2 regions of the Streptomyces sp. NPDC060028 genome follow, and region 2 is predicted to be linked to the other one. Evidence: riboswitches for the same ligand, from Rfam matches in the RefSeq annotation. Region 2 holds a riboswitch; the other holds the start of a gene.

Region 1 (11,377 bases), on a different contig from region 2:
GCTCGCGGCAACTCTTTCGGCCATCGTCGTCCGGCCGGAGCGGACTTGTCCAGCCGGTGTGCGACCGGCCGGTGACTTGTTGTGCAAGTGCAATGGAGGGCGCGACTGGAACCAGGACCACTTCATCCGGGAGGATGGACCCATGACCGCCCAGATTCTCGACGGCAAGGCCACCGCAGCCGCGATCAAGTCCGAACTGACCGCCCGCGTGGCATCGCTCAAGACCCGGGGCATCACCCCCGGCCTCGGCACCCTGCTGGTCGGCGACGACCCGGGCAGCCGCTGGTACGTCAACGGCAAGCACAAGGACTGCGCGGAGGTCGGCATCGCCTCCATCCAGCGCGAACTGCCCGCGACGGCCTCCCAGGAGGACATCGAGGCGGTCGTACGGGAGCTCAACGCCAACCCGGAGTGCACGGGCTACATCGTCCAACTCCCGCTCCCCAAGGGCATCGACACCAACCGCGTCCTGGAGCTGATGGCCCCGGAGAAGGACGCCGACGGCCTGCACCCGATGTCGCTGGGCAGGCTGGTGCTGAACGAGCCGGGCCCGCTGCCCTGCACCCCGTACGGGATCGTCGAACTGCTGCGCCACCACGGCGTGGAGATCAACGGCGCGCACGTCGTGGTCCTCGGCCGCGGCATCACCGTCGGCCGCTCCATCGGCCTGCTGCTCACCCGCAAGTCCGAGAACGCGACCGTGACGCTGTGCCACACCGGTACGCGAGACCTTTCCGGGCTGCTGCGCCAGGCGGACATCATCGTCGCGGCGGCCGGTGTCCCGCACCTGGTCAAGCCGGAGGACGTGAAGCCGGGCGCGGCCGTGCTGGACGTCGGCGTCAGCCGCGACGAGAAGGGGAAGATCGTCGGCGACGTGCACCCCGGGGTCGCCGAGGTCGCGGGCTGGATCTCCCCGAATCCGGGTGGAGTCGGCCCGATGACCCGGGCCCAGCTGCTGGTCAACGTCGTCGAGGCCGCCGAACGGACCGACACCAGTGCGGGCTGAGCGCGCGGCGGACCCGACCCCGGACGGCGCCACGGGCGGCACGGGAGCCACGGGCGGGACAGGCGGGACAGGCGGGACAGGCGGCACGAGCGGGACCGCGCCGGAGGCCTCGCCGTCCGGACGGGCCCCGAAGACACCCGCGGCCGCCGATGCGGCGTCCGCCGACAAGGCGGACGCCGGGGCTGCGGCTGCCGAGACGGCGGACGCCGAGGCCGGCGCCGCGAAGTCGCGGCGCTTCCCCTCCGTCACGCAGGACACCGCCCGCCCCGAGGGCGGCGGCCGCGCCGCGCCCGGGGACGCCCCCGCACCGGCCCGCCAGTGGCCGATGCTCGCGGTGCTCGCGGCGACCGCGGCAGGGCTGCTGTCCACCGCGACGGGGCACCCGCGCGTCGGCTGCCTGCTGATCGGCATCGCCCTGATCGCGGCGGCGGTGCTGCGGCGGATACTGCCGTCCGTGGGCATGCTCGCGGTGCGCTCCCGCTTCACGGACATGGTCACGTACGGGCTGCTGGGCGTGGCGATCACGCTGCTCGCGCTGGCCATGGAGCCCAAGGCGCTGCTGGACATCCCGTTCCTGGAGAGCGCGGTCCGCTTCACCGTGCGCTAGCGCCGTGACCGCACGAGCCGTGTCCACCGGGTGAACCCGAAGCCCCCGAAACGGGCCGATCTTCGGGGTGGAACGCCCGCGAACTGCCGAAACGCAGGGGGAATCGGGCCGCCGGGCCTTCGAACCGCCGGTCCGTGTGCCACGCACCACACGGACCGGGGGGTTGGCCCGGTCCCGGGTCGGATAGCCTGACCGCGGATGTCTCTTCACGTCAAGATTTACAGGGTCGGGGAGCGGCGTCCTCCCAGCACATGGGGCGGGGACGCCCCACCGCCAGCTGTCTAACGGAGAAGGCCATGACCCGCACTCCCGTGAATGTCACCGTCACCGGCGCCGCCGGCCAGATCGGCTACGCGCTGCTCTTCCGCATCGCGTCCGGCCACCTGCTCGGCGCGGACGTGCCGGTCAAGCTCCGTCTTCTGGAGATCCCCCAGGGCATGAAGGCCGCTGAGGGCACCGCCATGGAGCTCGACGACTGCGCGTTCCCGCTGCTCAAGGGCATCGACATCTTCGACGACCCGAACCAGGGCTTCGAGGGCGCGAACGTAGCCCTGCTCGTGGGCGCCCGCCCGCGCACCAAGGGCATGGAGCGCGGCGACCTGCTCTCCGCCAACGGCGGCATCTTCAAGCCGCAGGGCAAGGCCATCAACGACCACGCCGCGGACGACATCAAGGTCCTCGTCGTCGGCAACCCGGCCAACACCAACGCGCTCATCGCGCAGGCCGCCGCCCCGGACGTACCGCGCGAGCGCTTCACCGCGATGACCCGTCTGGACCACAACCGGGCGATCTCGCAGCTCGCGCAGAAGGCCGGCGCCGATGTCTCCGACATCAGGCGTCTGACCATCTGGGGCAACCACTCGGCCACCCAGTACCCGGACATCTTCCACGCGGAGATCGCCGGCAAGAACGCCGCCGAGGTCGTCAGCGACGAGCTGTGGCTCGCCGAGACCTTCATCCCGACCGTCGCCAAGCGCGGCGCCGCGATCATCGAGGCCCGTGGCGCGTCCTCCGCCGCCTCGGCCGCGAACGCCGCCATCGACCACGTGCACACCTGGGTCAACGGCACCGCCGCGGGCGACTGGACCTCGATGGGCATCCCGTCGGACGGCTCCTACGGCGTCCCGGAGGGCATCATCTCCTCCTTCCCCGTCACCACCAAGGACGGCAAGTACGAGATCGTCCAGGGCCTGGACATCAACGAGTTCTCCCGTACGCGCATCGACGCGTCCGTGGCGGAGCTCGTCGAGGAGCGCGACGCGGTCCGCGAGCTCGGCCTGATCTGATCCACCGGAGCCACCTGCTCCACCGGAGCCACCCGCTCCACCGCTTCACGGAGAACGCCCCGGCGGGCCTGCCCGCCGGGGCGTTCTCCGTGTGTCCACGACCGCCCGTCAGGCCTTGTGGGTGCCTGCCTTGTAGTGGCCCGGGGTCATGCGGGTGGTGACGCCGAAGCGGTTCCAGACGTTGATCGTCGCGATCAGGGCGATCAGGTGGGCGAGTTCCTGCTCCTCGAAGTGCTTCGCGGCCCGCTCGTACACCTCGTCGGGGACGAAGCCGTCCGTCAGTACGGTCACGGCCTCCGTCAGCTCGATGGCCGCGAGCTCCTTCTCGGTGTAGAAGTGGCGCGACTCCTCCCAGGCGCCGAGGAGCACGATCCGTTCCACGCTCTCGCCCGCCGCCAGCGCGTCCTTGGTGTGCATGTCCAGGCAGAACGCGCAGTGGTTGAGCTGCGAGGCGCGGAGCTTCACGAGCTCGACCAGGGTCGGGTCCAGGCCCTTCCGGGAGGCGACCTCCAGGGCGTAGACGGCCTTGTAGACCTCGGGGGCGGCCTTGGCCCACTGCATGCGGGGGGCCTGTTCGGGGACGGTCTCGGCGGGGTGCTGGTGCGTGGTCATGTCCCCACCCTACGAAGCAGGCGGACCACCGATATGGTCCATCTCCATGACGGAATCGTGGGCCACTTTCGGCGCGGACCTGCATCTGGAACTCACCCCCGGGCGCGGCCTGCGGGCCGGGCTCGCCGAGTCGCTGCGCGAGGCCGCGCGCAGCGGGCGGCTGGCCCCGGGGACCCGGCTGCCCTCCTCGCGCTCGCTCGCCGCCGACCTCGGGATCGCCCGGAACACGGTCGCGGAGGCGTACGCCGAGCTCGTCGCCGAGGGCTGGCTGACGGCCCGCCAGGGCTCCGGTACGCGGGTCGCGCAGCGGGCCCGGCCGCGGCGCAGCGCGCAGGCCGCGCCGGTACGCCGTCCCGCGCGGCCGGGGCATTCGTACAGCCTGCTGCCGGGCACCCCGGACCTGAGCGGATTCCCGCGCGCGGCCTGGCTGTCGGCGGCCCGGCGGGCGCTGACCGACGCCCCGAACGAGGCCTTCGGGTACGGGAGCGACCCGCGCGGGCGCGTCGAGCTGCGCGAGGCGCTGGCCGGGTACCTGGCGCGGGCGCGCGGGGTGTACGCGGACCCGGAGCGGATCGTGCTCTGCGCGGGCTTCGTGCACGGGCTGATGCTGCTGGCGCGGGTGCTCAAGGCCCGGCGGGTCCGGGAGGTGGCGGTGGAGGGGTACGGGCTGGACATCCACTGGGGGCTGCTCTCCGGGGCGGGGCTGCGGACCCGCGCGATGGCCGTGGACGGCGCGGGGGCCCGTACGGCGCAGCTGCCCTCCGAGGCCGGCGCGGTGCTGCTGACGCCGGCGCACCAGTTCCCCACGGGCGCCGCGCTCACCCCCGCGCGGCGGACGGCGGTGGTGGACTGGGCGCGGACCACGGGCGGGCTGGTCCTGGAGGACGACTACGACGGGGAGTTCCGCTACGACCGCCAGCAGGTCGGGGCCCTGCAGGGGCTGGACCCGGACCGGGTGGTGTACCTGGGGACGGCGAGCAAGTCCCTGGCGCCCGGGCTGCGGATGGGCTGGATGGTCGTCCCGCCGTCGGTGCTGGACGAGGTGCTGGCGATGAAGGGGCGGGTCGACTGGACCTCCAGCGCGCTGGACCAGCTCACCCTCGCGGAGTTCATCCGCTCCGGCGCGTACGACCGGCACGTGCGGGGGATGCGGACGCGCTACCGGCGGCGGCGGGACGAGCTGGTCGCGGCCGTCTCGGGCCGGGTGGAGGTCTCGGGCATCGCGGCGGGGCTGCACGCGGTGCTGGACCTGCCGCCGGGCACCGAGCGCGAGGTGATGCGGTCGGCGGCCTGGCAGGACCTGGCCGTGCACCCGCTGTCGTCCTTCCGGCACCCGGACGCGGTGGTCCCGCCCCGCGAGGCACTGGTCGTCGGGTACGGGACCCCGCCGATCAGCGCCTGGTCGGCGACCCTGGCCGCGCTGGTGGCGGCGCTGCCCTAAGAGGTCGCGCCCGGCTCCTCGGCCGGGGGTTCGCCGAAGCGGGCCAGGGCCAGGGCTCCGGCGACGGCCACCGCGAAGCCCGTCACCGCCAGCCAGGCCAGTCCCTCGCGGGGGCGGTCGCCGAGCCAGATCACGCCCACCGCCGCCGGGCCGATCGTCTCGCCGAGCACCAGCCCGGCGGTCGCCGCCGTCACCGAGCCGCGCTGCAGGGCCGAGGTGAGCAGCAGGAAGCCGGCGCCCCCGCCCAGCAGCAGTGCGTACAGCGCCGGGTTGGTGAGCGACGGCCCGTCGATGAGGCGGACGGACACCTCCACCACCCCGAAGCCGGTGCCGGCCGCGAGGCCCAGCACCAGGGCCCGGGGCCGGTCCGGCAGCCCGCCCGCCACCGCTCCCACCAGCAGTACCAGGCCCGCCACGGCCAGCAGTCCCAGCTTCAGCTCCAGCGACCCCTCCCCGGAGCCCTCCTCCCCGGACGCCAGCCCGAGCATGAGCAGTCCCGCGCAGACCACCGCGACGGCGGCCCACTCGCTCCTGCTCAGCCGCGTCCCCAGCAGTCGCGCCGAGACCACCGCCGTGACCGCGAGGCTGGCCGCCAGCGCCGCCCCCACCGCGTAGATCGGGATGTGCCGCAGCGCCACGATCTGCAGGACGAAGCCGACCCCGTCCAGCCCGAGTCCGGCGAGGTACCGCCACTGGCGCAGGGCCCGTAGCAGCAGGGCGGTGTCCACTCCCGAGCCGGTACCCGGCTCCGCCGCCCGCGCGGCCACCGCCTGGAGGACCGACGCCGTACCGAAGCAGACCGCCGCACCGAGCGCGCAAATCATCCCAATGAGCACGAACCGACTGTAGGTGAAGGGTATGAGCCGGGTGTGACAACGGCCGGATTCCATCGATCCGGGGCACCGCTCTACTCTGTCGGCAGCACGCCACCAGGGGAGCCGCCACAGATGGACACCAGCAGCAGTACCAACCAGCGCCGTATGCGCTCCGGCACCGTCGCGCTCGGCGGCATGGGCCTGCTCGCGGCCGCCCTGGTCGCCTGCGGCAGCAGCAACGAGCCCGACAAGCGCTGCGCCGACCGCGTCACGATGGAGAAGCTGAACACCAAGGAGTGCAAGAGCGGCGGCCGCGGCTCGTACTACTACGGCGGCAGCACCGCCAACAACCGGGTGAGCGGCGGCAGCTTCGACAAGTCGGCCGTCACCCGCGGCGGCATCGGCGGCGGCAGCCACACCGGCTCCAGCGGCGGCTGATCCCCGATGGAACGCCACACCATCGAGCCCCGCCCGGACTGGCAGCGGACGGTGGAGGAACAGGGGCTGATCTACCCCCTCACCCGCTACCCCGACGACACCCTGCGCCCGTACTGGGACGAGAGCGCGTACTACTCCTTCTCGCTCCCCGAGGTCGAGGCGCTGGAGAACGTCGTCGAGGAACTGCACGCCATGTGCCTGGCGGCCGCAGCGCACATCGTCGAGCACGACCGCTTCGCGGACCTCGGCATCACCGACCCCCAGCTCGCGGGCCGCATCGCCGAGTCCTGGCGGCGGCGCGCCGAACAGCCCTCCCTGTACGGGCGGTTCGACCTGCGCTACGACGGCTCCGGCAGCCCGGCGAAGCTGCTGGAGTACAACGCCGACACCCCGACCTCCCTCGTGGAGGCGGCGAGTCCGCAGTGGTTCTGGATGGAGGAACGCTTCCCCGGCGCCGACCAGTGGAACTCCCTGCACGAGCGCCTCGTCGACGCCTGGCGCCGGCAGGCGGAGCTGCTCCCGCCCGGCCCGCTGCACTTCGCGCACTCCGAGACCGACGAGCTCGGCGAGGACCTGATGACGGTCGCCTACCTCCAGGAGACCGCCGAGCAGGCGGGCCTGGAGACCGAGGCCCTGTCCGTCGAACAGATCGGCTGGGACAGCCTGTCCGGCCGGTTCGTGGACCAGAAGCTGCGCTTCATCCGCAGCTGCTTCAAGCTCTACCCGTGGGAATGGCTGGCCGCCGACGAGTTCGGCCCGCAGGTCCTCGGCACCTACGACCACGGCGGCGGCTCCGGCTCGACCGTGTGGATCGAGCCGATGTGGAAGATGCTGCTGTCCAACAAGGCGCTGCTGGCGGTCCTGTGGGAGCTCTTCCCGGAGCACCCGAACCTGCTGCCCGCCTACCTCGACGGACCGCGCGAGCTCGCGGAGGCCGGCGCTGCCGGGTACGTCGCGAAGCCGCTGCTGGGGCGCGAGGGCGCCGGGGTGACGCTGCACCCGGCGGACGGGAGCGGCGAGCCGTTCGTCCCGGCGGAGGGGGAGGCGTACTGCTTCCAGGGCCTCGCCCCGCTGCCCGACTTCGACGGCAACCGGGTGGTGCTCGGCGCGTGGGTCGTCGAGGACGAGGCGGCGGGGCTCGGCATCCGCGAATCGGCGGGGCCGGTCACGGACGAGTACGCCCGCTTCCTGCCCCACGTCATCTTGTGAGACGCGGCATCCTCTGATCAGGCGGACAGCACCGACCTGAGCTGGTCCAGGCCCCAGTCCAGGTCCTCCTTGGTGATCACCAGCGGCGGCGCGATCCGGATCGTGGAACCGTGGGTGTCCTTCACCAGCACCCCGAGCCCCATCAGCTTCTCGGAGATCTCCCGGCCGGTCCCGAGCGCCGGGTCGATGTCGACGCCGGCCCACAGCCCGCGTCCCCGTACGGCCGTCACCGCGCCCCCGCCGACCAGCAGGTTCAGCTCCCGGTGCAGGTGGTCGCCGAGTTCGGTGGCGCGCTGCTGGAACTCGCCGGTGCGGAGCATCGCGATGACCTCCAGGGCCACGGCACAGGCGAGCGGATTGCCGCCGAAGGTGGAGCCGTGCTCGCCCGCCTTGAACACGCCGAGCACGTCCCGGTCGGCGACGACCGCCGAGACGGGCACGACCCCGCCGCCGAGGGCCTTGCCGAGGATGTACACGTCCGGGACGACCTCCTCGTGCTCGCACGCGAAGGTCCTGCCGGTGCGGCCCAGGCCCGACTGGATCTCGTCCGCCATGAACAGGACGCCCCGCGCGCGCGTCAGTTCCCGTACGCCGCGCAGGTATCCGGCGGGCGGCACGAGGACCCCCGCCTCGCCCTGGATCGGCTCCAGCAGTACGGCCACGGTGTTCTCGGTGACGGCCGCGGCGAGCGCGGTGAGGTCCCCGTACGGGACGATCTCGAAGCCCGGGGTGTACGGCCCGAAGTGGTCGCGGGCCTCGTGGTCGGTGGAGAAGGAGACGATCGTCGTCGTGCGGCCGTGGAAGTTGTCGGCCGCGACCACGATCTTGGCGTGGCCGTCCGGGACGCCCTTGACCTCGTAGCCCCACTTTCGGGCGGTCTTCACGGCCGTCTCCACGGCCTCCGCGCCCGTGTTCATGGGGAGCACCATCTCCTTGCCGCACAGCGCGGCGAGTTCGGTGCAGAAGTCGGCGAAGCGGTCGTGGTGGAAGGCGCGGGAGGTGAGCGTGACCCGCTCCAGTTGGGCGCGGGCCGCGTCGAGGAGGCGGCGGTTCGCGTGGCCGAAGTTGAGGGCCGAGTAGCCCGCCAGCATGTCCAGGTACCGGCGGCCCTCCACGTCGGTCATCCACGCGCCGTCCGCGGTCGCGACGACGACGGGCAGCGGGTGGTAGTTGTGCGCGCTGTGCGCGTCGGCGGAACGGATGGCATCTGCAGTTGTCGACACGGGGTCTCCGATCGTCCGTCAGGCCTGTGACGAGGGTGGCGTCACCCTCCATCCTCGCTCGTATACCGGACGGAGAAACCTTTCTCGTGGCGCGCCCGCTAAGGTGGCCGGTACGCACGACGACTGGCGCACGGAGAACCGACTCCGGGGGAGTCGTGCGGGCACGACACCGCACACAGGGCCGCTCGCCTGGGCCTCGCGGGGACGAGACCTGACATCGACCCCGGAGGAGCCGCCATGACCGCGCGCCAGCCGTCCGCCCACCCCGCCCATCCCGCCCTTTTCGCGACCGACCCCGAACTGGCGTCGTTCGTCGCGGCGGAGGAATCCCTGCAGGCCGAGACCCTGCGCCTGATCCCGAGCGAGAACTACGTGTCCGCGGCGGTGCTGGAGGCCTCCGGCACGGTGCTGCAGAACAAGTACAGCGAGGGCTACCCCGGCCGCCGGTACTACGAGGGCCAGCAGAACATCGACCGCGTCGAGGCGCTGGCCGTCGAGCGGGCCAAGGGCCTGTTCGGGGTGGACCACGCGAACGTGCAGCCGTACTCCGGCTCGCCGGCCAACCTGGCGGTGTACCTCGCCTTCGCGAAGCCCGGCGACACGGTGATGGGCATGGCCCTGCCGATGGGCGGGCACCTGACCCACGGCTGGGGCGTGTCCGCGACGGGCTCGTGGTTCCGGGGCGTGCAGTACGGGGTCTCGGCCGGGACGGGGCTCATCGACTACGACGCGGTGCGCGACCTCGCGCTGGCCGAGCGGCCGAAGATCATCTTCTGCGGCGGCACGGCGCTGCCCCGGACGATCGACTTCGCGGCCTTCGCGTCCATCGCCGAGGAGGCGGGCTCGATCCTGGTGGCGGACGTGGCGCACATCGCGGGCCTCATCGCGGGCGGCGCGCACCCGTCCCCGGCGGGGCACGTGGACGTGATCTCCACGACCACGCACAAGACCCTGCGCGGTCCTCGCGGCGCGATGCTGATGTGCCGGTCGGAGCACGCGAAGGCGATCGACAAGGCGGTGTTCCCCGGCCTCCAGGGCGGCCCGCACAACCAGACGACGGCCGGTATCGCGGTGGCGCTGCACGAGGCGGCGCAGCCGTCCTTCGTGTCGTACGCGCACGCGGTCGTCGCCAACGCGAAGGCGCTGGCCGCGGAGCTGCTGGCCCGGGGCTTCGACCTGGTGTCGGGCGGTACGGACAACCACCTGATCCTGATGGACCTGACGTCGCGGGACGTCCCGGGCAAGGTCGCGGCGAAGGCGCTGGACCGGGCGGGGATCGTGGTGAACTACAACACGGTGCCGTTCGATCCGCGCAAGCCGTTCGACCCCTCGGGGATCCGGATCGGTACGCCGTCGCTGACGTCGCGGGGCCTTGGGGTCGACCACATGCCGCTGGTCGCCGACTGGATCTCCCGCGCGGTGGACGCGGCCGCGAAGTCCGACGAGCCGGCCCTCGCCGCCATCCGTGCGGAGGTCGCGGACCTGATGTCCGCCTTCCCGGCCCCGGGCCTGCCGCAGCCGTAACCCTGCGGCGCCGCCTCACACGCGGGCGGGGCTGATCTTTGCAGCTCTGCCCGCGTGGCCGGCCGGGCGGGGCTGCGGGGAAAGCGGTCGCTTGCTTCGGGCAAGATCCGGCCGCGCGGCTACGCGCGAGTACGGGCGCGGCCGCCCGCGCCGCCCGGGGCGCGGGGGCGGCCCCGGGCCGGGCCCCGCCCGGATCCGGCCAGCGCAGGGGCGGAGCCCCGCCCCGCACCTGAGAGAATGAAGCCATGGCTTCTGATCGTCCTCGCGCGCTCTCCGGCATCCAGCCCACCTCCGGTTCGTTCCACCTCGGGAACTACCTCGGAGCCATCCGCCAGTACGTGGCCCTGCAGGACACGCACGACGCCTTCTACATGGTCGTCGACCTGCACGCGATCACCATGCCGCAGGATCCGAAGGACCTGAGGGCCAACACCCGGCTCTCCGCCGCGCAGCTCCTCGCGGCCGGGCTCGACCCCGAGCGCTGCACGCTCTTCATCCAGAGCCACGTCCCCGAGCACGCGCAGCTCGGCTGGGTCATGAACTGCATCACCGGCTTCGGCGAGGCCAGCCGGATGACCCAGTTCAAGGACAAGTCCGCCAAGCAGGGTGCGAACAACGCCACCGTCGGCCTCTTCACGTACCCGATCCTCCAGGTCGCCGACATCCTGCTCTACCAGGCGGACGCCGTGCCCGTGGGCGAGGACCAGCGCCAGCACATCGAGCTGACCCGCGACCTGGCCGAGCGCTTCAACCAGCGCTTCGGCGACACCTTCACCCTCCCCGCGGCGCACATCGTCAAGGAGGTCGCGAAGATCTACGACCTCCAGGACCCGTCGATCAAGATGTCGAAGTCGGCGTCCTCCCCCAAGGGCCTGATCAACCTCCTCGACGAGCCCAAGGCCACCGAGAAGAAGATCAAGAGCGCGGTCACCGACACCGAGGCCGTGATCCGTTTCGACGCCGTGGAGAAGCCCGGCGTCAGCAACCTGCTCACGATCTACTCCACGCTCACGGGCGAGAGCATCCCCGCCCTGGAGGCCCGCTACGAGGGCAAGGGCTACGGCGCGCTCAAGACCGATCTGGCCGGTGTGATGGTCGATTTCGTCACACCGTTCAAGCAGCGCACCCAGGAGTACCTGGACGACCCGGAGACCCTGGACTCCCTGCTGGCCAAGGGCGCGGAGAAGGCTCGGGCGGTCGCCGCGGAGACCCTGGC
Region 2 (11,377 bases):
CCCGTTCGCCAAGGGCGTGCGCGACCCGATCGTCGGCGCGCTCCTCGAAGGCAAGAAGCCCCTCACGGACGTGGCCGTCACCCAGGGCACCGCCAACCGCCGGGTGTACTTCGAAAAGGCGGAGCTGCCCGACGGCTTCTTCGCCGTCGGCGACTCGGTGGCCACCTTCAACCCGCTCTACGGGCAGGGCATGACGGTCGCCGCCCAGGGGCTGCTCGCCGTACGCGGCCTGCTGCGGGCCAAGGGCCTCGCCCACCCCGCCATCGGCCGCGAGGCGCAGCGGGTCATCGCCCCGCAGGTGGCCATCGCCTGGGACCTCGCCACCTCGCAGGACATCCTCTACCCGGGCGCCACCGGCATGAAGCCGCGTGCCGGGGCGGGGCTGCTCAACGGGTACATCGACCGGCTGATGACCGGCGCCCTCACGAACGAGTCGCTGGCCGCCGCCCTGCTCCAGGTCATCACCATGAACCGGCCGCCCACGTACTGGCTGCGCCCGTCCATGGTCTGGGAGGTGCTGCGGGCCTCGGACCGGGGCGCCCTCAAGGCCGCGCCGCTCACCACCGCCGAGCGGGCCGTGGCCGGCCTCGCCCGCGCGACCGGCGCAGCGGACCCGGTGAGCCCGGTGGACCCGGTGGACCCGGTGAGCACCGTGGACGCGGTGGGTCCGGTCGACGTGGTGAGCCCCTTGGACCGGGTGAGGCCCGTCGAGACCGTGAGCCCCGTCGACCCGGTGGGTCCGGTCGACCCCGTCGGACAGGCCCGATGACGGAAAGCCTGATCCTCTACGTGCCGGGGCTGGTGATCGCCGCGGCACTGATCGTCAAGGCGCCGACCTTACGCAGGGGCTGGGACCAGCCCCTCATGCGCGCCGTCTGCACCCTGCTGGCGGTCGGCTCCCTCGCCGTGTTCCTCTCGGCGCCCCCGACGATCGTCCTCGTCAACCGCCTGACCGGCATCGTCAACTTCTCGGCTCCCCTGGTCTACAGCCTGCTCACCGCGTTCTCGGGCGCCTCCATCGTGCTGATCCTGTACTGGGGCGGCACCCCGACACCCGGTGTCCTGCGGACCATCCGCGTCACCGTGGCCGCGTACAGCGCCGGCATCGTGCTGATCGTCGCCCTGTTCGCGAAGGGTGACGCGCCGGTCGAGCGGCTGCGCGACATGGACACGTACTACGCGAACACGCCCTGGATCCGCGAGATGATCGTCTGCTACCTGGTGGCCCACACCGTGGGCAGCACCGCGCTCACCCTGCTGTGCCGCAAGTGGCTGCGGCGCCTGACCCCGGCGGCGGGCTCGCCGGGCCCGAAGAATCCGATGCGCCCGCTGCGCACCGGGCTGGCGCTGCTCATGCTCGGCGGGGCCATGGACATGGCCTTCGTCACCGTGAAGTGGATCGCGGTGGGAGCCCATTGGAGCGGTCGCGACTGGGACGGGCTGTCCACGTACGGGGCGCCGCCGATCGCCGCCACGGCGGCCCTGCTGGTCGGTACGGGGTTCATCGTGCCGCTCGTCGGCGGCTCGGCGGCCTGGCGGGACTTCAGCGAGTACCGGCGGCTGCAGCCCCTGTGGGCGGCGCTGCGCGGGTTCGCCGCGTCCAGTGTGATGACCGTACCGATGGCCTGGTGGTCGCCGGTCGGGATCCGGCTGATCCACCGGGAGTCGGTGATCGACGACGGCATCCTGGCCCTCGCGTGCTGGTTCGACCCCGCCGTACGCAGCCGCGCCCACGAGGCCGCGCTCGCCGAGGGCCTCACCGAACGGGAGGCCTCCCTGGTCGCGGACGCGGCCATGCTGGCCGCGGCCTGCCAGCACCGGGCGGCCGCCGACCGGGCGGGCGACGGCTGCGCCGGGCCGGGCGCGGGGCTCGGCTGCCCGGCCCCGTACCGGATGGACTCCCACCGCCTGGACTCGCAGCCGCTGGCCGAGCTGGCGCAGGAGTTCCGCGCCTCCCCCATCGTCGCCGCGGCCCGCCGCCGCGCCTCCGGCGTCTAGGGCAGTGACCGCCGCCCCGGACCGAAGGGCCCGGGGCGTTCCTGGCGCTCCGGGACCGCTACAGGTCCGCGAGCGACAGGCCGGCCTGCGCGGCGGCGGCCCGGACGGTCTGCTCCAGCAGTACGGCGATGGTCATCGGGCCGACCCCGCCCGGGACCGGGGTAATCAGCGAGGCGCGGGCGGCGGCGGACTCGAAGTGGACGTCGCCCACGTTGCCCTCGTTGTAGCCGGCGTCCAGGACGACCGCGCCCTGCTTGACGTCCTCGCCGCGGATGAACTCGGCCTTGCCGACCGCGGCGACCAGCACGTCCGCCTGGCGCACGATCGACGGCAGGTCCACGGTGCGCGAGTGGCAGTAGGTGACGGTGGCGTTCTGCTCCAGGAGCAGCATCCCGGCCGGCTTGCCCAGGATCGCGCTGCGGCCGACCACCACGGCGTGCTTGCCGGTCAGGTCGACGTCGTACTCGGCGAGCAGCCGCATGATGCCGCCGGGGGTGCAGGAGACGAAGCCCGGCAGTCCGAAGCCCATGGCGGCGAAGGAGTGCATGGTGACCCCGTCGACGTCCTTGCCGGGGGCGATGGCCTCGAAGGCGGCGCGCTCGTCGATGTGGTGCGGGACGGGGTGCTGGAGCAGGATGCCGCTGATCTCCGGGTCCTCGGAGAGCGCGGTGAGGGCGGCCACCAGTTCCCCGGTGGTGGTCTCGGCCGGGAGCTCCACGTGGCGGGAGGTGATCCCGGCCTTGGCGCAACGGTTCTGCTTCATGCGTACGTAGGTGACGGACGCGGGGTCCTCGCCGACCAGCACGGTCGCGAGGCAAGGAGCGGTACCGGTGCGCTCGGTGATCTTGGCCGCGTAGGCGGCGGTCTGCTCCGAGATGCGGCGCGCGAGGGCGGTGCCGTCCATCAGCCGGGCGGTGGAGGTGGCGGTCTGGGCAGTCGTCACGGGGTCTCCTGAACGTCGCTGCGGTTCGCGGTAGCGGTTCGCCCAGGCGCGCGGCAGTCGACGTACGACGCGTACGCCGGGCCGCTCCCCGGTGGTGATCCACCCGAACGCCAGTCACGGCCCGGAGCCCACTGTAGTCGACTTATCCGGTGGATGACCGGGGCCAGAGCTGGGACGATCTACACATGACGCGTACTTTCGACCATCTCGTGGCCGAGGCCGAGTCCGTATCGGTGGACGGCTGGGACTTCTCCTGGCTCGACGGCCGCGCCACCGAGCAGCGCCCCTCCTGGGGCTATCAGCGGCTGCTGGGCGAGCGGCTCGCCCGGGTCGGCTCCGCACTGGACATCCAGACCGGCGGCGGCGAGGTCCTCGCCGGCTGCGGACCGCTGCCCCCGCTGATGGCGGCCACCGAGTCCTGGCCGCCCAACATCACCAAGGCGACCCGGTTGCTGCACCCGCTCGGCGCGGTCGTGGTCGCGGACGCCGACGAGCCGCCGCTGCCGTTCGGCGACGAGGCCTTCGAGCTCGTCACCAGCAGGCACCCGGTGACCATCTGGTGGGACGAGATCGCGCGGGTGCTCCGGCCCGACGGCACCTACCTGTCCCAGCAGGTCGGTCCGGCGAGCGTCTTCGAGCTGGTCGAGTACTTCCTCGGGCCCCAGCCGGAGGAGATCCGCCGCGGCCGGCACCCCGACGACGCCGTGGCGGACGCCACGAAGGCCGGGCTCGAGGTCGTCGCTCTGCGCTCGGAACGACTGCGAACGGAGTTCCACGACATCGGAGCCGTGATCTACTTTCTCCGGAAGGTGATCTGGATGGTGCCCGGCTTCACGGTCGGGCAGTACCGGGACCGGTTGCGCGAGCTGCACGAACAGATCGAACGCGAAGGCCCGTTCGTCGCGCACACCGCCCGTTTCCTCATCGAGGCCCGCAAAACGGGCTGACGGAAGGGGCCGACGGAACCGCGCCGGATTGGTTGCCCCGCCACAGCGTGGCGCAGGTCACTCAATTCAGCGCGTAACGAATCGACTCGGGCATGCGATGAACCGACAGGTGTCCTCGCGCGGCCCCGGAATACAGACCCCCCTCGGGTCTGTTTCCCGAGTTCGCGCGATGATGTCCGGCCCACCCCTTATCTGTTCGCAACGAGAGGCTCCTTGTGTCGCTCAGCCCGTCCCGTACGTTCCCCACGGAGATCGCCGAATCCGAGGCCCTTGTCGCGCTTGTCGAGCGCGGCCGCGAGCAGGGTCACATCAACGGTGACGACGTGCGCCAGGCCTTCGAGGCCGGCCGCATCCCGGTGGACCAGTGGAAGCGGGTCCTGCGCAGCCTGAACCAGGTCCTGGACGAGGAGGGTGTCGCACTGCACGTCAGCGCCGCGCCCGCCACGAAGGTTGCCGCCAAGAAGCCGCGCAAGGCGGCCGCTGCCCCGGCCCGCACCGCCACCAAGAAGGCTGCCGCCGCGCCGCGCCCCATCGGCGCGCGCAAGACCTCGGCCACCAGCCCGGCCCCTGCCACCGCTGCGGCGATATCCGCTCCGTCGGCCGCCGCCACCGAGGACGAGACGACGGCCGAGGCCGTCGCCGAGCCGAAGAAGCGGACGGTCAAGAAGACCGCCGCGAAGAAGACCGCCACCAAGAAGACGGCGGCGAAGAAGACCGGCGCCAAGGACGGCGACGAGGCCGAGACCCCGGCGGCCGAAGGCGAGGACTGGGCGGCCGAGGACCTCGCCGACGACGCCGAGGAGGAGACCCCCAAGCCCGGCGGCACGCAGGGCTTCGTCCTGTCCGACGACGACGAGGACGACGCCCCGGCACAGACGGTCATGGTCGCCGGCGCCACCGCCGACCCCGTCAAGGACTACCTCAAGCTCATCGGCAAGGTGCCGCTCCTCAACGCCGAGCAGGAGGTCGAGCTCGCCAAGCGCATCGAGGCGGGTCTCTTCTCCGAGTACAAGCTCGAAGAGGAGGAGGACCACAAGCCCGCCTTCAAGCGCGAGCTGGAGATCCTCGTCGAGGACGGCCGCCGGGCCAAGAACCACCTGCTGGAGGCCAACCTCCGCCTCGTGGTCTCCCTGGCCAAGCGCTACACCGGCCGCGGCATGCTCTTCCTGGACCTGATCCAGGAGGGCAACGTCGGCCTGATCCGCGCCGTGGAGAAGTTCGACTACACCAAGGGCTTCAAGTTCTCCACGTACGCGACCTGGTGGATCCGCCAGGCGATCACGCGTGCCATGGCGGACCAGTCGCGCACCATCCGCATCCCCGTCCACATGGTCGAGATCATCAACAAGCTGGCCCGTGTCCAGCGCCAGATGCTCCAGGACCTCGGCCGGGAGCCCACTCCGGAGGAGCTGGGCAAGGAGCTCGACATGACCCCCGAGAAGGTCATCGAGGTCCAGAAGTACGGCCGCGAGCCGATCTCCCTGCACACCCCCCTGGGTGAGGAGGGCGACAGCGAGTTCGGTGACCTCATCGAGGACTCCGAGGCGGTCGTTCCGGCGGACGCGGTGTCCTTCACCTTCCTCCAGGAGCAGCTCCAGTCGATCCTGGGCACGCTCTCCGAGCGCGAGGCGGGCGTGGTCTCCATGCGTTACGGCCTCAACGACGGCCAGCCGAAGACCCTGGACGAGATCGGCCGCGTGTACGGGGTCACCCGTGAGCGCATCCGCCAGATCGAGTCCAAGACCATGTCGAAGCTGCGCCACCCGTCGCGTTCGCAGGTGCTGCGCGACTACCTCGACTAAACCGTCAGGTCAGTCGGAAGACGGGCCCCCGTGGCGTGAACGGCAGGGAAGCACCCTGCGGAACCAGATAGGCGTGCTCGCGCCGGATCCGCAGGGTGTCGCACCACCCGTCCGTGATCACCAGCACCGGGGCCCCGGGCGGGAAGTCCTCCGCCCGCTGGAGCAGGTCGATGCCCGGTTGCAGTTCCGTGCCGCCGCGACCGCGCACCCGTACCCGGCCCGCGATCTCGCTCGGCGGCAGATAGCCCGCGTCGTACGGCGCCGCGTCACAGAACACGACGCGTGCCGCCGGTACGTCGCGGGCCTCTGCGTACGAGGCGATCGCGCCCAGCGCCTTGCCGAGCAGGGCGGCGTTCATGGACCCCGAGGTGTCGAGCACCACCCCGAAGGTGCAGCGGGCGATCTCCTCGGGCGGGAAGTACCGGCCCGCGCGGGGGATGTCCGGGGTGGACGCCTGGCGGCGTGCCGGGCGCGCGTAGGACCGTACGGCCACGGGACGCGGCACGTACTCGTCGAACCAGCGGGCGAGGCGGGCGTCCCAGGGCACCGGCGGGTGCGCCAAGGCCCGGATCTCCTGGATCAGCCCGGCGGGCAGCAGCCCGCGTTCCCCGTACTCGTGCAGGTCGAAGCCCTGGACCAGGGCGCGCCGGTAGAAGCCGTCCAGATCGCTGTACGGGCCGCTCCCCGGGTGGGGCAGCGGCTCGCCCAGGATGTCCCCGAGCCCTTTGCCGCGCAGGGTCGCGAGGCGGCGCATCCGGCGCAGGTCGGTGGTGATGCGGTCGTAGACCTCCTCGACCGAGAGGTCCTTCAGCGCCGGGTCGTGGAGCAGCCCTTCGGGCATCTCGCCGACGTCCATCTCCACGAGCCAGCCGTTGACCACGTAGTCGGCGGCCACGTTGTGCAGGTACGGGTCGCGGGCGCCGCGGCGCTCGCCGTGGCGCAGGGCGGCGTGCAGCATTTCGTGGGCGAGGATGAACCGCCATTCGCCGTCGGTGAAGGTGCGCAGCGGGTTGACGTAGATCTCCCCGGCGCTCGTGCTGACGGCGGCGATGGCGATGCCCTGGGTGCGGGCGAGTTCGGCGTCGGCGACGATCTCCAGGCCGGCGGCGAGGCCACCGAGCAGCGGGTACGAGGAGACGAACCAGTTCAGCGCCCGGTCCCAGGGGTGCCGGCGTACGCGCTCTCCGGTGACCCGGTCGCGGCGGCCGCCCGCGACGTCCATGGCGGCGGAGACGCTGCGGGTCAGGGCGTGCGCGAAGGCGGTCTCCCAGTCGGGGACGGCGCTGTTGCCCCAGGCCGGCCAGGTGACCAGGAGCTGGTCGGGGTGGTCCCCGGCGGTGCCGCAGCGCTCGTAGGCGGCCGGGATGCCGTCGCGGCGCCAGCGGGCGGCGAGCAGTTCCTCGTCGCCGCCGGGGTACTGGGCGGGGAGGTGGTCGGGGGCCCGGCCGACGGAGAAGGTCAGCAGGAAGCGGTTGACGACGGCGCAGCGGGCGGCGAGGTCGAAGCGGTCGGGCTGCGGACGGTCCTCGTCCCTGCCGGCGGGGACGTGGCCGAAGCCGAGGTGGAGCAGGGCGTGGGCGATCGTCCAGGCCCACTCCCGGGGGTCGGCCCGTCGGGCGGGGTGGGCGTGGATCGTGCCGTTGGAGGTCACGACGGCCAGTCCCCCGGCGGGGGCGGCCGCGCAGCCGGCCTCGCGGCAGATGTTCCCCTCGACAGCGGCGAGGGCCGGGTTCCGTTTGACCAGGGCCAGGCCCTCGGCGAAGGCCTGGGTGGCGGGGTCGGCCTTGGATTCCTTGCCGTTCTTGCCGCGCGGGGCGCCGCTGCTCACCGGCGGGCCTCGACCAGGCGGGGCATGTCGCGGGCGGCCTCGATCAGGAACCAGCCGGGCAGCACCGGCAGCCCGTCGCCGTCGTCGGCGATGACGGTCTGGGCGACCTCGACGGAGATCTCGGCGAGCTGCACGAGCAGGGACTTGGCCCGGTAGGCGGTCTGCCGGACGGCGGGCGAGACGTGTTCGCGCTGCGCCGGGAGTTCCTTGATCAGGCGGCCTCGGAAGGCATCGGCCAGGTAGTACAGCAGGTCGCGGTCGGCGGGCCGGGTGGGCCAGGAGGCCTCCCCCTTGATGATCGCCTCGATGCCGAAGCTGTGGCGGACGATCTTCGCGTAGCCGCAGAAGGAGACGGCGTGCGCGGGGGTGAGGGTGCCGTGCGCGACGACCTTCAGGGTCTGCTCGTCCAGCTCGGGCCCGAAGGAGTGCAGGGCGTCGGAGAGCATGTGCCAGGAGCGCGGCGTGGAGAAGGGCTCCTCGGTCTTGGGCGGCTGCGACCACAGGTGGTCGGGGCGGTCGGTGAGGTGGTCGGTGATCCAGGGGTGGATGCCGTTCTCGCCGGCCCAGATCAGCCAGTCCCGCGCGGAGGCCTGGAGGTGGACGTGGGTGAGGCGGTTGACCAGGGCCGAGGCGATGGGCCGGGCCAGCGCGTTGTCGGTGGCCCGGTTGCCCGCGCCGATGACGATGGAGCCCGCGGGCAGCTCGTAGGAGCCGATCCGGCGGTCGAGGATCAGCGAGTAGAAGGCCTTCTGGACGTCCGGGGACGCGGCGTTGAGCTCGTCGAGGAAGAGGCAGTACGGCTCGTCGCGGGCGATGGCCTCGGGCGGGCAGAAGACGGAGCGGCCGTCACGGATCTGCGGTACGCCGATCAGGTCCTCGGGGGCGAGCTGCGTACCGAGGAGGCTGACGCACTCCAGGCCCAGGGAGTCGGCGAACTTCCGCACGAGCGAGGACTTGCCGATGCCGGGCGCCCCCCAGAGGAACACGGGCCGCACGGTGGCGAGGCCGAGGAGCAGTTCGGGGATCTGGGCGGGAGTGACGGTCACGGCAGCCTGCACGGGTGTGGATGTCCTTCGGGGTCCGGGATGTGGTGCGCCCAGTGTGGGCGCACCACGTCTCCGGGAGCATCCGGTTTTCCCGCCGGCTCAGGCCGCGGAGTGCTCCAGCAGGTGCTTCAGCTTCTCCTCGCTGCGGGGCATTTCCTTGCGGACCATGGGCTTGACCATCAGGGGGACGAGGCCCCTGCCCATGCCGTGGCCCTCGAAGTCGACGGACAGCGTGACGCGCGAGCGGGTCCCGTTGTCGAGGGGTTCAATCCGGCCCCGTACGTCCGGCCGGACGGGCCCGTCGACGCCGTGGAGGTGCCAGCTCCGCGGCGGGTCGAGTTCCGTGAACTCCACGGTCGAGGGCATCGTCCGCTTGCCGATCTGGCGGGTGACGAGGACCCTCGAACCCACGTGGACCGGGAGGTCGCCCACGGGAACCGCGGACACGGCGCTGTCCTGCCACTCCGGCAGGTGCGTGGGGTCCGTCACGTAGGCGAAGACGTCCTCGGGTCTGCGGTCGATGTCGATGCTGTTGCTGATCGCGGACATGGCGACCCCTTGGAGCCCCCCTGACTGACCTCTCCTTCCAAATTACCCCGCGGGTGAAACGGCTGCGCGCCGCCTGCGGACGGACCTCGCCGACATCACCGCGTACACGAGCACGCCCGCGAAGAGGAAGAGGACGCCCTGGTAGACGGCGGCGTAGCCGGATCCGGCGACCAGCCACATCGAGAAGGCGAAGGCCAGGCAGGCGAGGACGCAGTCGCGGACGAGCCGGCCGCGGTGGACCCGCTCCGACTGGCCGGAGGCGAGGAAATACAGCTGCGCGGCGGTGGAGAGCAGATACGGGACGGTCGCGGTGAAGGTGGTGACCAGGACCAGGGTCTCGAAGACGCCCTCGGAGCCGGCCGTGTAGTTGTAGAGGGTCAGGCCGGAGGCCAGCACGACGGTGACGAGGACACCGACCACCGGGACACCGCGCTTCTTCGTCTCGAAGGCCTTGGGGAACAGCCCGTCCCTGGCGGCGGCGTACGGGGTCTGCGCGCTGAGCAGGGTCCAGCCGTTGAGGGCGCCGACCATCGAGACCACGGCAGCGCAGGCGACGAGCGTGCCGCCCCAGGTCCCTCCGAACATGGCGTTGACGGCGTCGGTGAAGGGAGCGGTGGAGGAGACCAGCTCCTCGTGCGCGACCAGGCCGAAGACGGCGAGCGTGCCCAGCAGGTAGACGGCGGCCGCGCCGACGGTGCCGAGGATGGTGGCCCGGCCGACGTTGCGGGCCGGGTCGCGGACCTCGCCGGCGCTGACGGCGGCCGACTCGATGCCGAGGTAGCTGAAGAGCAGGATCGCGGCGGTGGCGGAGACGGCGCCGACCGCGCTCTGGTCGGTGGCCTGGAAGGGGCCGAGGTTGGCCGGGTCGAAGAAGAACAGCCCGCCCACGGCGACCAGCAGCAGGGGAGCGAACTTCAGTACGGTGGCGACCACCTGCACCGCGCCGACGTAGCGCGTGCCGGCCAGGTTGGCCAGCGCGGGCAGCCACTGGACGGTGAGGGCGGCCAGGCACATCGACCACTTGTGCTCGCCCACGGCCGGGAAGAGCACGCCGAGGTAGCCGACGGACGCGACGGCGAGGGCCGCGTTGGAGACCCAGGTGGTGATCCAGTAGCTCCAGGCCGCGAGGAAGCCCGCGAAGTCGCCGAAGGCGGCGCGGGCGTAGACGTACGGGCCGCCGGTCTGCGGGTGGCGTTCGGCGAGCCGCCCGAAGACCAGGGCGAGGGCGACGGCGCCGAGGGTGAGCACGCCGAAGGCGACGAGGCTGACGGTGCCGAAGGGTGCCACCGAGGCGGGCAGCAGGAAGATGCCGCCGCCGATGATGTTGCCCATGACCAGGCAGGTCGCGACGGGGAGGCCGAAGCGGCGGGCGTGCGGGCTGCCCTGCGGGTGGGGCTCGGAGGCGGTCCCGGCCTCGGTCCCGGCCTCGGTCTCGGTCCCGGAAGACTGGGTGGGCGGCGGTGCTGTGGTGCTGGTCATCGGTGGTGCGCCTCGGGGGTGTCTCACATGCTGGGCAGGTCAACACATGGTTGACCAGCGCGAAGGCGCCGCCAAATCAGCGGGTTTCGTCCCGTACGGAGGCGTCTACACAAGGAAAGATTCCGTCCGAAACCCCCTCCAGCCGCTGATTCTCCGCCCGCGCCGGAGTGGACCGGGGACCGACCGGCACCTGGGGCCCGTCCGCCTCCCGCAGCCAGCGCCGCAGCACCCGGTGCACCGCCTCCGCGCCCACCAGCTCGGCCCCGGGCTCCGGGCCGGGCTCCGACAGCTCGCTCGGCCACATCAGGAACGCGTGGCCCTGCTCCCCGCCGAGGCCCCCGTGCGAGCCGATCTGCTCCTCGAAGGCGTGCACCGCGCCCGTGTCCGGGTCGTACGCCGAGTTCACCATGATGTCGGCCACGTGCGGGAAGGAGTCGGTCCGCCGGACGGCCTGCGCGGCGCCCGGCCCGAAGCGCGCCAGCGCCGCCTCCGCCTCACCCGGGACGTCCAGCCGCGCCCGGGCCCCGTCCGGCCCCAGCACCTCCCCGTCCACCAGCAGGAAACCGATGCCCGGGTGGTTGGCCAGGGTCGCCAGCAGGGCCGGGTGCGCGCGCTCGATCCGCTCACGCGAGGCCCGGCCCGGCAGGTCGGGGAAGGAGATCAGCCCGAGGTTGCCCGAGGCCAGCACCACCGGGTCCGGGCCCGGCTCCGGGTGGGCCTCCTCGCCCTCCTCCTCGACCGGCCGGTGCAGGGCGGCCCGTACGGCGGCGCGCGCCTCGGCCCCG

The links. A riboswitch is a leader RNA that binds a small molecule or an ion and turns the genes downstream of it on or off. The one in region 2 is predicted to bind ZMP and ZTP.
Region 1: linked by a shared signal. The riboswitch ahead of glyA (serine hydroxymethyltransferase) and the one ahead of ACFWBF_RS13585 (bifunctional 5,10-methylenetetrahydrofolate dehydrogenase/5,10-methenyltetrahydrofolate cyclohydrolase) in region 2 are both predicted to bind ZMP and ZTP.

What each region holds. Positions count from the first base shown of each region.
Region 1 is NZ_JBHWVJ010000033.1:70,329-81,705, reverse strand. It holds gene ACFWBF_RS18690 (bifunctional methylenetetrahydrofolate dehydrogenase/methenyltetrahydrofolate cyclohydrolase) at 143-1,006, shown strand; gene ACFWBF_RS18685 (DUF3017 domain-containing protein) at 996-1,613, shown strand; gene ACFWBF_RS18680 (malate dehydrogenase) at 1,910-2,899, shown strand; gene ACFWBF_RS18675 (carboxymuconolactone decarboxylase family protein) at 3,008-3,511, opposite strand; gene ACFWBF_RS18670 (PLP-dependent aminotransferase family protein) at 3,558-4,952, shown strand; gene ACFWBF_RS18665 (hypothetical protein) at 4,949-5,776, opposite strand; gene ACFWBF_RS18660 (hypothetical protein) at 5,900-6,205, shown strand; gene ACFWBF_RS18655 (glutathionylspermidine synthase family protein) at 6,212-7,414, shown strand; gene rocD (ornithine--oxo-acid transaminase) at 7,432-8,637, opposite strand; ZMP/ZTP riboswitch at 8,747-8,839, shown strand; gene glyA (serine hydroxymethyltransferase) at 8,875-10,161, shown strand; gene trpS (tryptophan--tRNA ligase) at 10,407-11,377, shown strand, end outside.
Region 2 is NZ_JBHWVJ010000021.1:75,461-86,837, reverse strand. It holds gene ACFWBF_RS13595 (NAD(P)/FAD-dependent oxidoreductase) at 1-769, shown strand, start outside; gene ACFWBF_RS13590 (MAB_1171c family putative transporter) at 766-1,998, shown strand; gene ACFWBF_RS13585 (bifunctional 5,10-methylenetetrahydrofolate dehydrogenase/5,10-methenyltetrahydrofolate cyclohydrolase) at 2,057-2,902, opposite strand; ZMP/ZTP riboswitch at 2,975-3,069, opposite strand; gene ACFWBF_RS13580 (methyltransferase domain-containing protein) at 3,127-3,888, shown strand; gene ACFWBF_RS13575 (RNA polymerase sigma factor) at 4,104-5,690, shown strand; gene ACFWBF_RS13570 (hypothetical protein) at 5,695-7,518, opposite strand; gene ACFWBF_RS13565 (ATP-binding protein) at 7,515-8,576, opposite strand; gene ACFWBF_RS13560 (SRPBCC family protein) at 8,664-9,113, opposite strand; gene ACFWBF_RS13555 (amino acid permease) at 9,156-10,592, opposite strand; gene ACFWBF_RS13550 (alkaline phosphatase family protein) at 10,669-11,377, opposite strand, start outside.